2 regions of the Brevibacillus sp. HB1.3 genome follow, and region 1 is predicted to be linked to the other one. Evidence: a T-box and tRNA genes for the amino acid it is inferred to sense, from the RefSeq annotation. Region 1 holds a T-box; the other holds one or more tRNA genes.
The links. The T-box of region 1 lies ahead of tyrS (tyrosine--tRNA ligase). A T-box ahead of a tRNA ligase gene usually reads a tRNA of that ligase, here a tRNA-Tyr.
Positions count from the first base shown of each region.

Region 2: it has a tRNA-Tyr gene. The T-box ahead of tyrS (tyrosine--tRNA ligase) is inferred to sense a tRNA for this amino acid. The anticodon was not compared.

Region 1 covers NZ_JABMIT010000001.1:699,500-706,691, reverse strand. Annotated here, with positions in the region: gene HPY31_RS03510 (hypothetical protein) at 1-1,843, shown strand, start outside; gene tyrS (tyrosine--tRNA ligase) at 1,909-3,177, opposite strand; T-box leader at 3,235-3,464, opposite strand; gene HPY31_RS03500 (ATP-binding cassette domain-containing protein) at 3,540-3,869, opposite strand; gene HPY31_RS03495 (DUF6138 family protein) at 4,145-5,809, opposite strand; gene HPY31_RS03490 (suppressor of fused domain protein) at 5,839-6,900, opposite strand; gene HPY31_RS03485 (RNA ligase family protein) at 7,048-7,192, opposite strand, start outside.
Region 2 covers NZ_JABMIT010000010.1:146,168-153,359, forward strand. Annotated here, with positions in the region: gene HPY31_RS21795 (YycC family protein) at 133-303, shown strand; gene HPY31_RS21800 (thioredoxin family protein) at 332-898, shown strand; gene HPY31_RS21805 (hypothetical protein) at 965-1,273, shown strand; tRNA gene HPY31_RS21810 (tRNA-Tyr) at 1,371-1,455, shown strand; tRNA gene HPY31_RS21815 (tRNA-Leu) at 1,500-1,581, shown strand; gene edeQ (edeine self-resistance N-acetyltransferase EdeQ) at 1,738-2,175, opposite strand; gene edeP (edeine non-ribosomal peptide synthetase EdeP) at 2,478-6,983, shown strand; gene HPY31_RS21830 (lysine 2,3-aminomutase) at 7,063-7,192, shown strand, end outside.

The sequences.
Region 1 (7,192 bases):
ACCATTTCAACCGGGCGCAGCCATCGAAATTCGATCCGAATCATTTGGGGGCAGAATGAATGCTCCGCTTGTTCATCAGGCGAAAGTGACTGCCGTCCGTGGAAATGATTTGTATTTCTCTCCACCAACGACGAAAGTGATCGACCGGAACATTTTTATCAAACGGGCCAGCCACTGGGTTCGTAAATGGGATAATGTAAAGGTGGAACACCGGGAGACTGCCACTGGTAACACAGTCATCGTCACTGGTCAGACCCCGATTGCAGTGATTTCAACCCAATATGCCTTGCATAAAAATAGCCCAGCCATCGATGTTACCGTAAAAACTACCTACAAGCGAGAGGCAAAGGTTTTTCGTGAAAGTTTCGCCCTGCAATTCAAGCCAAATGTAACAGAGGTTTATCGCAAGAATCGGAAAGTGGACACACAAAAATTCCAAGCTTCTTACTGGCTGGATCACCAAGGTGCGAAATTTGGTCAAGGGAAGCAAGCAGCTTTTTTGTACCATGCCCCCAACGTGTCTTCACTTGAATTGAATACAACGCAAAAACAGCTCATCGTGAATCTGGATCACATGAACGATCACAGATACGTACAGCAAACCTCCACGAATCAGGTCGGAAAAGTCCGGCACGCTTCCGAATATCGCGCAAACGATGTACGGACGAATTCCTTCTCGCTGGTAGTTGGGTACCAGCCGAAGCTCATGCCGCGATTTATGAGTCAGCCTTCAGGTTTTTTGGCGACACATGTATGGACAGAGCATGCTGATGAGCAGACGCTGCAAACAAATCGGGCTGTTTATTTCGGTTCCGAGAAGATTTCATCGTCGGCACAAGCGACAGGCGGTTTTGTCAAACACCGGATTCCGGTTACGAAAAGCGTATTTTACTCGAATCCGTATTTTCAACCGAAATCCCCTGTCAATGTCGCCATTGCGCAAAGCCCTGAATTTTTGCAGTTTCTGGATGATCTGAATCGAAACGGCGATGAAATTACTCTACATACCCTCTATCCATACGATATCAGGCACTATCAAAAGACAACGGAAGATGCGTTGCAAGTAATGAAAGATCACTTCCAAAGCCGCACATGGATTGACCATGGGTATTTGAAGTCTAGCTTTGCCTTTAACGCACTTGACATCCAAACTGCCAATTACTTGGCGCATCAGTGGAAAAAATACGGCACATCCTATTTTTGGCACTACAGCTCAGAAGATATCGCCAATCCCAATAATGGTCTGGATCTGTACCAATCCCAAAAAGGCGACTCCCTGCGCACTCCTCTCTATTGGTCGCATCCGACAGTGACTGGCCCGTTTTATTCATGGTCTGCAGCCACCATTCCAGAGTATTCAGTAAACCTGTATCGGGAGAAAAATCTCCAGCAGCTCATTCAAAATCGTGGGGTTTTTATCAACCATACCTACTTGGCGAGATTTCCATCCAAAAAGCAGGGCGGGAAATTTATCATTCGAGATGCCCAAGGAAACTGGATCATCCATCCCGATTTTGACCGCTTGCTGAAGCGATTGGAAACTCTGCGCGATCAAGGCACATTGCATTTAACAACTGTACGTGAAATCATGGATTATTGGCTCGCCCTCTCTCAAGTCAGAATGGAATATGCACCAAACGGCTCAATCGTTCTGCACAATCGTGGCGAGCACAAGATTTCTGGTCTTTCCATGGCGACAAAAGCTTCGGAAGTCTATGTGAACGGGATGAAGCCGTCACAAAAGAAAGCGGATGGCGATCTTATCTTTTGGTTCGATCTGGAGCCGAATGCATTTGCTGTCATTGCTGCAAACAAATTGGATAGCATTGCATTCCCGAAATAAAAGGAAAACAAATACAAAAAGAAGCTTCCCTTCATTTTTTCCAGGGAAGCTTCTTATTCCTTTATCTATTGAGACAATTTTACCAAGCTGTAGTTTTTCTTGCCTTTGCGGATAATGATGAAGCGGCCGCCGATAGCAAGACTTGGTGTTACTTCCAGTTCCAAATCGGTTACGCGCTCGCCATTCATGGAGATAGCACCTTTTGTAATATCCTCACGTGCTTGACGTTTGGATGGCTCAATGCCGATTTCAACGAGCCAGTCGACAATGTTCTTCGTTTCGAGAGTAGATTCGAATGTCGGCATTTCTTTGAAGCCTTGCTCAATCTCATCTGCAGACAGGGATTTAATATCTCCAGTAAACAATGCTGCGGTAATCCGCTTCGCCTGCTCCAGCAATTCCTCTCCGTGGACAAATCTCGTCATTTCCTCAGCCAGTGCTTTTTGTGCCTCGCGTTTATGTGGCTCAGACTGTACTTTTTCTGCCAGCTCTTCAATTTGCTCTTTGGAGAGGAACGTAAAGTATTTCAAGTATTTCACAACATCGCGGTCATCGGTATTTGCCCAGAATTGGTAGAATTCGAATGGTGTTGTTTTGTTTGGATCGAGCCAGATGGCTCCTCCTGCTGTCTTCCCGAATTTCGTACCATCTGCTTTCAGCATCAGAGGAATCGTGAGACCGAATGCTTTGGCTTCTGATCCTTCTTTTTTGCGGATCAGATCGAGACCGCTCGTGATGTTGCCCCATTGGTCGGAACCGCCGATTTGCAGCTGAACATCTTCATGTTTGTACAGATGCAGGTAATCCAGCGATTGCAGAATTTGATAGGAAAACTCCGTAAACGAAATACCGCTTTCCAGTCTGCTCGACACAACATCCTTGGCAAGCATCGTATTGATGCTGAAGTTTTTCCCGTAATCCCGCAAAAATTCAATAACATTGATTTTGTGCGTCCAGCTGTAGTTGTTCACCAAACGGATTTGGTTGTCGCCTTCTGTAATGAACAGCTTTTTCATCTGTGCGGTGAGTTTGTCGACGTTCTCCTGAATTTGTTCCAGTGTTTGCAAAGAACGCTCGGATTGACGGCCGCTCGGATCGCCAATCGTACCTGTTGCACCACCGATCAAAATGACCGGGCGATGACCAGCAAGCTGGAAGCGTTTCAGTACCATGAAAGGAATCAAGTGACCGATATGCATGCTGTCACCTGTTGGATCGACACCACAATATAACGAGACTGCTTTTTCATTCGTTAATTCTCGCAGCCCTTCTGCATCTGTTTGCTGATTGACGGCTTCGCGCCATTCGAGTTCGTCGATAATATTCACTGCCATACACTCCTTCAATCTCCTATGGTAAAAAACAAAAAATCGCCCCTTGTCTATTGTAGACATAGGGACGATTGAATAACCGTGTTACCACCCATCTTGCACCAATGGACCCAAGCGCTTGCGCAGGCCATTCATGCCACTCGTAGCGAGTTATCGTTCGCGATTCCGCTCGGCATTACCCGAGATACTCCAGAGTGTATTTCGCTCGCTTATTGTGTACCGGGTTCCATCAACCCCCGGCTTTCTAGGACAGGGAATAAGCTGCTACTGGGCTCTTTCAACGTATGTTTCATATGAAATTAAAGTCAGTATATTGAATTCAAATAGCAATGTCAACCATGTAGCAAGGATTCCGCTACGATCCCTTATTTTATTTTCGTGAGACCGTCAGAAGTCAGTTCATAAACAGTTGTGGCGACTTCATGTAAATACCGCCGATCATGCGAAATACTGATAATCACCCCGTCAAAAGCCGTTAACGCGCGGCAGAGTACAGGAGTCGTCAAAGGGCTAAAGTTTCGGGTCGGTTCATCCAGTATCAAGGTTTCGCACTGATCCACAATCATTTTTAACAAGAGCAATTTCGCTTTCTGTCCCCCAGACAAGTTTTGAATGGGTTGAAGCATCTCATCTTTTGTAAATTTGTGCAATTCAACCATGTGGATTCCCCATTTCGTTTTTACGTTTCTCGTCATTTACCCTTTGTTCATCTGTATCACCCCTTTTTGACAACAAAAAAAGATGCTCCTGTCCAATAAACAGAAGCATCTTGCTCTCGTATTAGAAATCGTTATATGAAAAATAGATCATACAGGAATTCAAGCTATAGATATGCGGGTGAATTTGGCTTCTTGTTTATTTATTATGGAATTGGCTTTTCCAATAAATAAACAATGGCGCAAATGATTCACCCTCCGTTCCAAGTAGTTGCCTTCAATTTAGCATGGTCTTCTAAATATTGTCAATAAAGCTATTCAACCAAGGCTAGCAATTGGGCAAGCTTGTCTCTGATGGGGGAAGATTCCTTTTTTGCTGCCTGTGCGAGCTTTTTGTTCCCGCCGAAAAGGCGATAAATAACGTTTTCCCGCTGGTAATCCTCCATCACTGCAAGCTCCTCTATGAGTGCATCCACCAGTTCGGCACGATTAATTGTGACATTTTTCAAAGGCTTCGCCGAGTCGCTACTGCCAAGCACCAGGGAGACGAGTACGGGGATATTCTCTACGGTTACACCATGCGCCTCCATAAAAGCTAGGGCAAAATCGTCCTGAGCAGACTGATGCTCCGTGTCGACAAGCTCCATATAACGCCGAAAGAGTGGAAAATAATCGCTGCTAGACAATCCGAGAGCTAATACCGCATAGGTGCCAGGCATGACGGATTTCTCACTAGGCTCTACATCCCCGTACCATGCGAACTCCTCCATCGCAAGCTCAGCATATTCGGCGATTTTCGGATATAAGGCAGGATACGAAGAAGCATTGGCAAAAAACTGGTGTAGACCTGACTTCGCCAGCTTTTTTACTGGGAGGTAGTGCTTTTCGCTACTCTTCAGCTTGAGCTTGTACCCTTTCGGAAAGCCTTCACACAAAAGACCGTTGATAAAATCGATGGCTTCACCATAGGCAGCTTCTTCCTCAGTCACAATACGGATGTCGATCACTTGCAAAACGTCATTGGCTTTTGCTTGAATCAAACTGCTTTTATACCCGCTTTCAAAGCGACCGCTGCCACGTTTTACATAGTCCGCAGCCCGCTTGGAGCCAAGCTGAACTGCGAGGTCCAAAAATTTCTTGCGGGTGTCAGGTTCCTTGTTCCCAATTGCGAGAGCGACGTATAGGAAAAAGTCCAGCTCCTCTGCTTTTGGTTCCTGACGCTCCTGCTCGGGTTTCAAAACCCAGTCCAATCCATAATGCCCGGTACGATCGAAAAATTTGACTAAAAAACGCTCATCTGCCCAGCCTTTTAAAGCCAAGGCAGAGTGGTATGTCCACGAATCACTGCGTTCTTTATTAGCGCGCAGCTTTTCGCTAAGGCGCTGGATGAGCGGTTCGATAATTTCCTGCTTTTGTTCTATCAAGTCGGGATTGACGAGACAATGGGCGAAGAAGAAATCGTCTCTTTCTTTCGGACGTACAGGAAGCTCCGCTTTAATTTTTGTCTCGATAAATTGATCCAATACTTGTTTTAGACTCTCGCGTTTTCGCTCGTTTATGAGATGGCGAGAATGGCATTGCACCGATTGTTTCCACTCGAATTCGAAGACGAGCTCGAAGCGGTAATTAAAAAAGTGAGAATCATAGTCGGTGGAATGGAACAAGGATTCCATTCGATCACACAGTGCGGGAAAAAACTCTTGCATGAGGATTTCCTCTGTAAGCTCCTCGATATAAGAGCCCGCATCGTATTTGTACGAGTCGTCACTCCAGCTGAATGGTTCATGGACATCGATGTGGATTTTACCATTGGGCCAATTGAGCTTTCCTTTTCTCCACGCCACTCTCAGGTAGTCTTTGACCCCTACCTGCAGTAGGCTCCAGTCTTTGATCCCGTTGATCCGTTGGTTCTCTTTTTGGTAAATTTCTAGGATGGAAGTCCATACTTCGTTTAGAAATGCTTCTGCTGCCTGATTCATTGACTGACTCTCCTCCTTGCCCAAACACCTTAGCCGATGACTTTGACGACATTGCCCTCGCTATCGGTAATATTGGTTTTCACAATATGAATGGCAATTCCTTTCAGGGAAGGAATCTCAAAGCTGCTTTCCTTTGGAAGCAACTGCTTGGTAAGCGCAAGCGTTGTCGCATCATCGAGAACAAATCGAATGACGTCCTCTCCTGGAATACACGCAGGCTTCTCTCCTGCCTCAAATACAACGCGGACATCAGGGCCCACAAGGCTCAGGCTTTCCCCTTTGCGCATACGTCCGCGGAGAATTTTTCCGATGACTTCCGCTTGCTTAGCTCCCAGCCTCAAAGTCGAAGGCGTTTTTTTCAAGAAGCCATTTTTTCCTGGCTCCCATCCAAGCTGGCTGACGAACAAATAAGCCGTGCTGGAGCCTTCTTGTTCCATTCCTTTTTGAACAGCATCAGTTACCGTAGAATGGCGAAGGAGAGAATCCCGCTCGAGATCGGTTATGTAGAAAGGCATATACGGCAAGCCAGATTGAAGTACACCACGAGTATTCCAAGCCATCATCGCATCGAGTTCATCACCTGTGATCCCAACCATTTGCAAGAATTGCACCCGCCCATTCGGCGTATCTATTTCGGCAAGCTGTGGGTCTGTCACAAAAGCGAGCGCAGTCAGTTGGGTATCGGCACCCAAGCATATCGGGCCGTTTGCATCCAAATGATCACCTGCTTGAAACACATTCCCCGTGTTGAATACGTAACGCCCCATATTTTGAAGCAGATTCAACGCCCAAGCAGGCGGTTCTTCCTCGTCGTCCTTTCGCGCTAATCGAAACGTCAATTCAAAGCCAAAACCACTTTCCTCTTCATTCTCGGACTCTTTTTCATACAACTCGGTAAATCCATACGTGACAAAATGCCAATGCGGGTTAGGCTCGTCAGATATATAGGCGCTTATTCCATCCAATGGATCGTTTCCACCCAGCGCATACGAGATAAGCGTGCCATAATGCTTAGGCTCCTGCTCTCCATAAATCTTTCTCATCTCCTGGTCAATAGCATCCCAGCCCGCTGACATCATTTCATCGTTCATTTCATCGTTCATTTCTTTGCTCATCCCTCTTGCCTCCCATGTCATGACTGTCTTAACAATAGCCAAAATGAAATTTGGATACTCTAGTAGACGGTCAATACCATTTAGCAAATTACATCGTTCTCATTCCCTTCTATTCAAAAGTTTTTAATAGGTTTGTGCTATCCCATTTGGAACGACTGGCTTCGATAACCAATGCTGGTCGGTTTGCACATGATTCTTGCGCACAAACTTGGCGGCAGAGTGTTTAAAATCTTCGTACGGAAACCTCTCCGTTACTCGTACCACGTAC
Region 2 (7,192 bases), on a different contig from region 1:
GAGGGATCAGTAGAGCCAACATGTTACAAAGGTTAAAGGCTCCCAAGTGTCAGGCTTGCATGCTGGCAGGTTTAACGGCTGTGTATTATACTGAAGGGACTGATGAAAGCAAGGGAAAGGAGCAAAATTGACATGCGTCCATTACAAATATCACCGGAGACGGCAGTCAAACTGGCGGAAGCACTTCAGGTACCTTTGGAACGCCTCATGCACATGCCGCAGCATATTTTGTTGCAAAAAATGATGGAGCTGGCTAATCAAGAAAAGGAAGCAAACGAAGCAGCGAATAAAAACCAAGAATAGGCGAAGCGATACAAAAGGAGGAGAAAAAATGGGGGCAAATGTAGCACATAAATTCCGTGCGGGGCTCAAGCCACAAGCGTTTGTGGAAAGCATGACGAAAAATCAGGATACATACCAAAACTGGTCGGATGCATTTTCATGGGAGGATGAACAAGACCGTGCGTTTTTTGCTTCTCTCCAGCATCGTGATGACCTCAGATGCTTAATCTTGGCTGCGGAATGGTGTGGCGACGTCGTTCGCAACTTGCCAGTCGTCTTGCATGCCTTGAAAGAAACAGACATGCCAGTGGAAATTATGGTGATGGAAGAACACCTCGATCTCATGGATGAGTTTCTTACGATGGGTGGTCGGGCGATCCCTGTTGTTATTTTCGCAGACACGGGTGGACATGTTCTGGCAAAATGGGGACCACGACCGAAGCATGTCCAAGCTGTCATGACGGCATTCAAACAACAAAACCCGGACCGAAACGCCACGGATTATGAAGAGAAGATTAAAGTAGCGCGTGCCGAAATGCTCGAGCAGTATGGAGAAGGCACTGGCTACCAGCAAGTGATTATCAAAGAACTGAGAGAGCTACTTTCCTCGATCTAATCTATTACATCCATAGCAGGGCGGAGTCACGGCTCCGTCCATTTTCATGCAGAAAGGCTGAATAACATGTATTACTACGGGAATGAAACGATTATGTCCTTGGAGCAGGTGCTTCGCTTAAAAGCATCGGAAGTTCGAATTTTGGAGTGGGTACGTACCTACGAGTTTTTAGAAAACAGTTATGGAATCGATGAAGCCGTTCCCTACTTCTTGGAGATAAAATGTGAAGAAGGGCAAGTGAAGATTCGCAAAAACCGTATACTTGACTTCCCGGAATACGCCTGTGAGGGAGAAGCAATCTTTCAAGAAGTAGATGAGGCACTGCGCGTCTTTCACGAGTGGGCACAGGAGATCTTGGCGAAAAAAGAGAGTTAATGAAAATAATATGTTGACGTCAAACAAAGTTCATGATAAATTAATAAATGTCGCTTCTGGTTGAAGAGAATAGCAGAAGATAGACAGCACATATTGTGGGGAGATAGTGAAGTGGCTAAACACGGCAGACTGTAAATCTGCTCCCTCCGGGTTCGGCGGTTCGAATCCGTCTCTCCCCACCATTGATTTTCTATCGATGATGTGCTAATTTATTCATAGTTCACTTGCCGGTGTGGCGGAATGGCAGACGCGCGCGACTCAAAATCGTGAGGGAAACCGTGGGGGTTCAAGTCCCTTCACCGGCACCATATCAAAAACGAATGCACACTAACCATGATGTTTACAGACACATGGATGGTGTGCTTTTTTACTATACGGGAAACAATTCAAACAGCGGCGAGTCTAAGACTTGATTTTCAGGTCTTAGGTCGCCGCTGCTTCATTTTTGGGTAATGAAAGCTCGCTTAAAAGTTCAATTCTGCAATCGTCTCGCCGAACAAAACCATGCCATTCTTTTGAAATCCGAGCGAAGCGTAAAGGTTTTCGGCTGCGACATTGGCTGGGGCATAGCCAATGACAATTTTTTGACAATCTTCCTTTGCTTTCAGGATCTCAATGACTTGTGAAATCGCAGTACGTCCATATCCTAGACGTTGGTACTTCGCATCAATTAAGAGTCTGTAAATCCAGTAATTTCCATCGTCGGGGTCAAGCCCATACATGACAAAGCCAACCATCGTGTCATCATGGTATATGGCCAAAGGAACAAATGTCGTTTGAAACTTTGATTCAGCGATGGAGTAAAGGTTTGGGGCAACAAACTCGCTCTGTTCGGGAGTAGGTTCCAGTTCAATACACTCTTCCCAGTTTTCCAAAGTTACTTCACGAAGTGTCACAGACATCTAATCACATTCATCCTTCCGGGGAATTGTTATTTTGTCAATATATTACATTTTATCCTACGTGAAAAGAAAGTCAAAATCAATAGAGTGCACAAATTTTTTTCTATATCTATGCAGCACCAGAGAAAGGGAAAGAGAGAGAATTAGTCAAATTTTCAGAAATAACAATTTATGGAAAATTCATTTGACACTACAGAAGAGTCATCTATATAGTTGAAACTGGAAGTATTTGTAACCGATTTGATTTTTTACCATGTCTGAGTTGTGATTACATCTACACAATTCAGAAAGGGGGATATTCTTTGCGCCAAGATAAGAAGCAATGGAAGGTCGGTTATCCTTTAAGTCATCCACAAAAGCGTATCTGGTATACGGAAAAATTACATCCACAGCTTCCTATCCATACGTTAGGGGGGATGGTGCGCGTTCAAGGAAAGGTGAAGCTGGATGTACTGGAAGCGGCCATTCACCTGTTCATTCAAAAGAACGATACCTTGCGACTCAACTATCAGGAGGAAGAGACAGTCCTTCAGTTTGTTGGAGAGTACGAACCGCAGCCATTGCAGGTGTTTGATTTCAGTCAGGAACCGAATGCCCCTGATCGGTGCAGACAATTCCTGCAAGCTTTGTTTACAAAGCCGTTTTCAATCGGACAAGGACCTCTGTTCTACTTTTGTCTGATCCAACTGAGTGACGAGGAAGCGGGGTATTTTGTAAAGCTGCACCATTTAATTGCTGATGGCTGGTCCATCTCAATCATGACAGAACAAATTGCTCACTATTATGACACATTGTTGGCAGGCGGTACCGTTCATGTAGGAGATGAACACGCTTATCAAGCTTTTGTCGACAGGGAGCATGCCTATGCTCAGTCTGAGAGATTTGAAAAGGACAAGCGCTACTGGCGGGACAAGTTTCAGAGCTTGCCCGTAATCACGACATTACAAAAGGCAACAGATACTACCGAAGGCAAGCGCAAAGTCTATGCATTCAACAAGGAAGATTCGACAAGAATACGCCAGTTTGCGGACCAGATGAAATGCTCGCTAAACTCCGTGTTTGTAGCTCTCGTCAGTCTTTACCTTCAGCGTTGTACGAGGCAAGAAGAAATCGTGATCGGTACGCCGTTGTTAAATCGTTCAGGCAAAGTGGAGCGCAAAATATTCGGGATGTTTACCAGCACCATGCCTTTTCGTCTGGCAGTTCCGATGGAAATGGATGCCTTCGATTATGTTAAATATGTCAACAGGGAATTGACTTCCTGTTTTTTTCATCAGAAATATCCGTACGATTTGCTGGCTCAAGAGTTGGAATTGAAGAAACATGGCTATGACAGCCTGTTTCAGATTTGTGTGAATTATTACAGCACGCAGCTGCCCTTCACCCTTGGCGGGTACTCCGTGACGAATGAGGAGTTTTACAACGGTCACCAGCTGTATTCGCTCCAAGTCATTATTAGGGAGTGGGCTACAGATGAACAATTGACGCTGGAATTGGATTATAAGATCGCCGAGTACACGGAAGAAGATATTGACCGGATAACGGATCATCTCGTGCGGCTACTCAATCAGATGATCTCGAATCCAGAAGTACCGCTATCCAATCTGAACTTCCTTGCTGAGGAAGAGCTGGAACTACAGCTCCATACATGGAACGATACTGCATCTTCCTATCCCAGCGAGAAGACGGTTGTCCAGTTGTTTGAAGAGCAAGTAATGCGCTCGCCACAAGGAATTGCATTGGAGTCAGAGGGGCGCACACTGACATTCCAGGAACTGCAGGATCAAGTGAATCGACTGGCTCACGTGTTGCGTAACCGAGGAGTTGGTCCTGGTGTAATTGTTGCGTTGCTAGCAGATCATTCGCCAGAGATGATCATCGGACTGTTGGCTGTTCTAAAAGCTGGCGGGGCATACCTTCCGATTGATCCTCAACTCCCTTCACAGCGTATTGAATATCTGCTTTCTGACTCTAGAGCGGACCTGTTGCTTCGTCACACTTCGAGAAAAGTGGATATTTCGTGGTCCAAAGCAATTCTGGAGCTCGGTGATTCGTCCCTGTATCGAAATGATGGGGCAATCCTGGAATCGGTCAATCAGCCAGATGATTTGGCCTATGTCATTTATACATCAGGCTCTACTGGAAATCCGAAGGGAGTCATGGTTACTCATCGAGGGCTAGTCAACTATATTTCGTGGGCGAAAGACCGCTATCTCTCTTGTCCTGAAGAAGCGTTTGCTCTGTATTCCTCACTGGCATTTGATTTGACGGTTACGTCCATTTTCTGCCCGTTGGTAAAGGGAAATCGGATGGTTATTTATCCTCACTCCGATTCTGAGTTTGTGTTATCGCGCATCTTTAGTGACGGACGCTCCCATGTTGTAAAGCTGACACCTGCCCATCTGTTTTTGCTGCAAGAGATTGCTCTGCCTTCTACTACGGTAAAGAGAGTGATAGTGGGCGGCGAGGACTTGAAGGTGAGTCTGGCTGAGGCCATTCATGCGAAATGGAACGGACAAATCGAAATTCTCAATGAGTATGGCCCTACCGAGACAGTAGTCGGATGCATGATCTATCAATACGATCCAGTGACAGATGTCGAAGGATCTGTACCAATTGGACATCCGATCAGTAACGTGCAGCTCTATATTTTGGATTCATATGGGAAGCCAATCCCAATCGGATCGACTGGAGAGCTATTCATCTCGGGAGATAGTGTGGCACGGGGGTATCTTAACCGCGAGGAATTGACGCAAGAGCGTTTCCTACCCGATCCGTTTCAGCCAGGGAAAGTGATGTACAAGACAGGCGATCTGGTTCGCTATCGTCCCAATGGGGTCATGGAGTATTTGGGGCGAGCTGACTATCAGGTGAAGATTCATGGATACCGCATTGAGTTGGGTGAAATTGAACAGCAGCTACTTGGTCATTCTTCTGTGCGTGAGGCAGTGGTGATTGATCGAATGGATACGTGGGGGCGTAAGTACCTTTGTGCTTATTTGATCACGGAAACATCTTTCCGGGAAAAAGAGCTCCGCGAAGAACTGGCAAGTCGATTGCCCGCTTACATGATCCCTTCGCAAATCGTGCAGCTTGAACAATTTCCGCTGACCTCAAATGGCAAAGTTGATCGAAAACAGCTTCCCGAACCCGTCATGGAGCGAAAAGGTGCGGAGGATGAAACCAGTCCTCGTGACGAGTTTGACAAGCTATTGGTTGAAGTGTATGAGGACGTGCTCGGTCATTCGCCATTTGGTTTACAGGACCCGTTTTCCCAGCTAGGGGGGGACTCGATCAAGGCGATTCAGGTTTCTTATCGATTGCATCAGCGGGGAATCAAGATTCCGGTTAGAGACATCTTGATTTATGACACGATTGCAGAACTAAAAGCGAGAAGTGACTGGAGTTGGGGAGTGGAACAGATCCCACAAGAGCCGTGTACGGGCGAGTTGCCTTTATCTCCCATTGTATCTTGGTTTTTGTCACAACAGTTCCGCAATGCTGATCATTGGAACCAGTCGTTGCTCCTCGAAAGCAAGGAAAAAGTAACGCTGGAGGAGTTTGAGGCGAGTCTGTCAGCACTGGTTAATCATCACGATTGTTTGCGACTCAATTACTCGGCAAAAGAGGGGAAGCTCTTTTACAATGAGCGCCACCTAACCAATCGAGTGTCAGTATCTTACGTCGACCTTTCTTCCTTACCGCAAGAAGAACAGGAGAGAAGAATGCTTGAGGCGATGAGAAATTGTGCTGTTAGCTTCAAGTTGGAAGAATCAATCCTGTTTACCGGTTGTCTCTTTGAATTGGGACCGAATCGACCTCAGCGATTGTTTCTGACGGCCCATCATCTTGTTGTGGACGGCGTTTCCTGGAGGATTATCCTGGAAGATTTGATGAGCGCCTTGGCCAGTCTGAAACGTAATGAGTCGATTGTCTTACCAGATAAAACGCATTCGATGCAAGCGTGGATCAAGGAAGTCTCCTCCTATTATCAGTCGGCTCAAGCAAGCAAAGAAAAGGCATATTGGGACATGGTTTCCATCCCGGAAGACCAGCTACCGACTGACTTCGATTTTGGCGAAGACTTGGTAGAATACAGCGCTACATCTACTCGCACACTTTCAGCCGAGATGACATCGCGACTGTTGACAACAGCCAACCGAATGTTTAATACGGGTCCCCAAGACCTATTGGTTGCAGCACTTACTCGGACACTGAGTGATGTGTTTGATAGGGAGCGTCTCTTACTGGTAATGGAGTCACATGGGCGTGAGTCTTCTATTCATACGATGAACGTAACCAGAACAGTAGGATGGTTTACCAGCATGTATCCTGTTTTGTTTGAAACGAATCCATCTAATCGGACCGATCACCTAAAAGGGATAAAGGAGAAGTTGCGCCAGATTCCGATGGGGGGGCTTGGGTTTGGCTGGCTAAAGCCTGATCTGCTCGCGGCAGTGGAAAAATCCCATGTACGATTCAATTATCTGGGATCCGTGGATAATCAACTGAGTGATGAGCTGGTTCTCATGGGAGGAAACTTGGCGGTTGATGCCGGAGTGGGTAATCATTTGACAGCACTGCTTGACGTGGCTGCTCTCATTCGTCAAGGAGAACTTCAGGTTTCTGTTACGTACAGCTTGCGCAAGTATAGCGAGGAGACCATGGAGAAGTTACTTACGTTGTTTATCAATGAATTGGAGCAGCTCATTGATCATTGCTGCCACCAAGAGGTCCCTGAATTTACACCATCGGATTTTGAAGAGGTGGAATTGACGCAAAAAGAGCTGGATTTGCTGTTTGGTTAAGAAGCGAATCTCATGCTTGACCAAGTTTTCCGAGAAGCCAAAAATGACGAGTGTTTAATGAATGACAGGAGGGATTACATTGAGTGTCAAGGTACTAATGGGAAAAAAGGGATTTGAGGAATTCGCAACAATTGTCGGCTTTACAGAAGCTGAAAAGGAAGAACGCGGTGCATTGCTGGAGCAGTCTTATATGCCGTTCAAGGTGACTC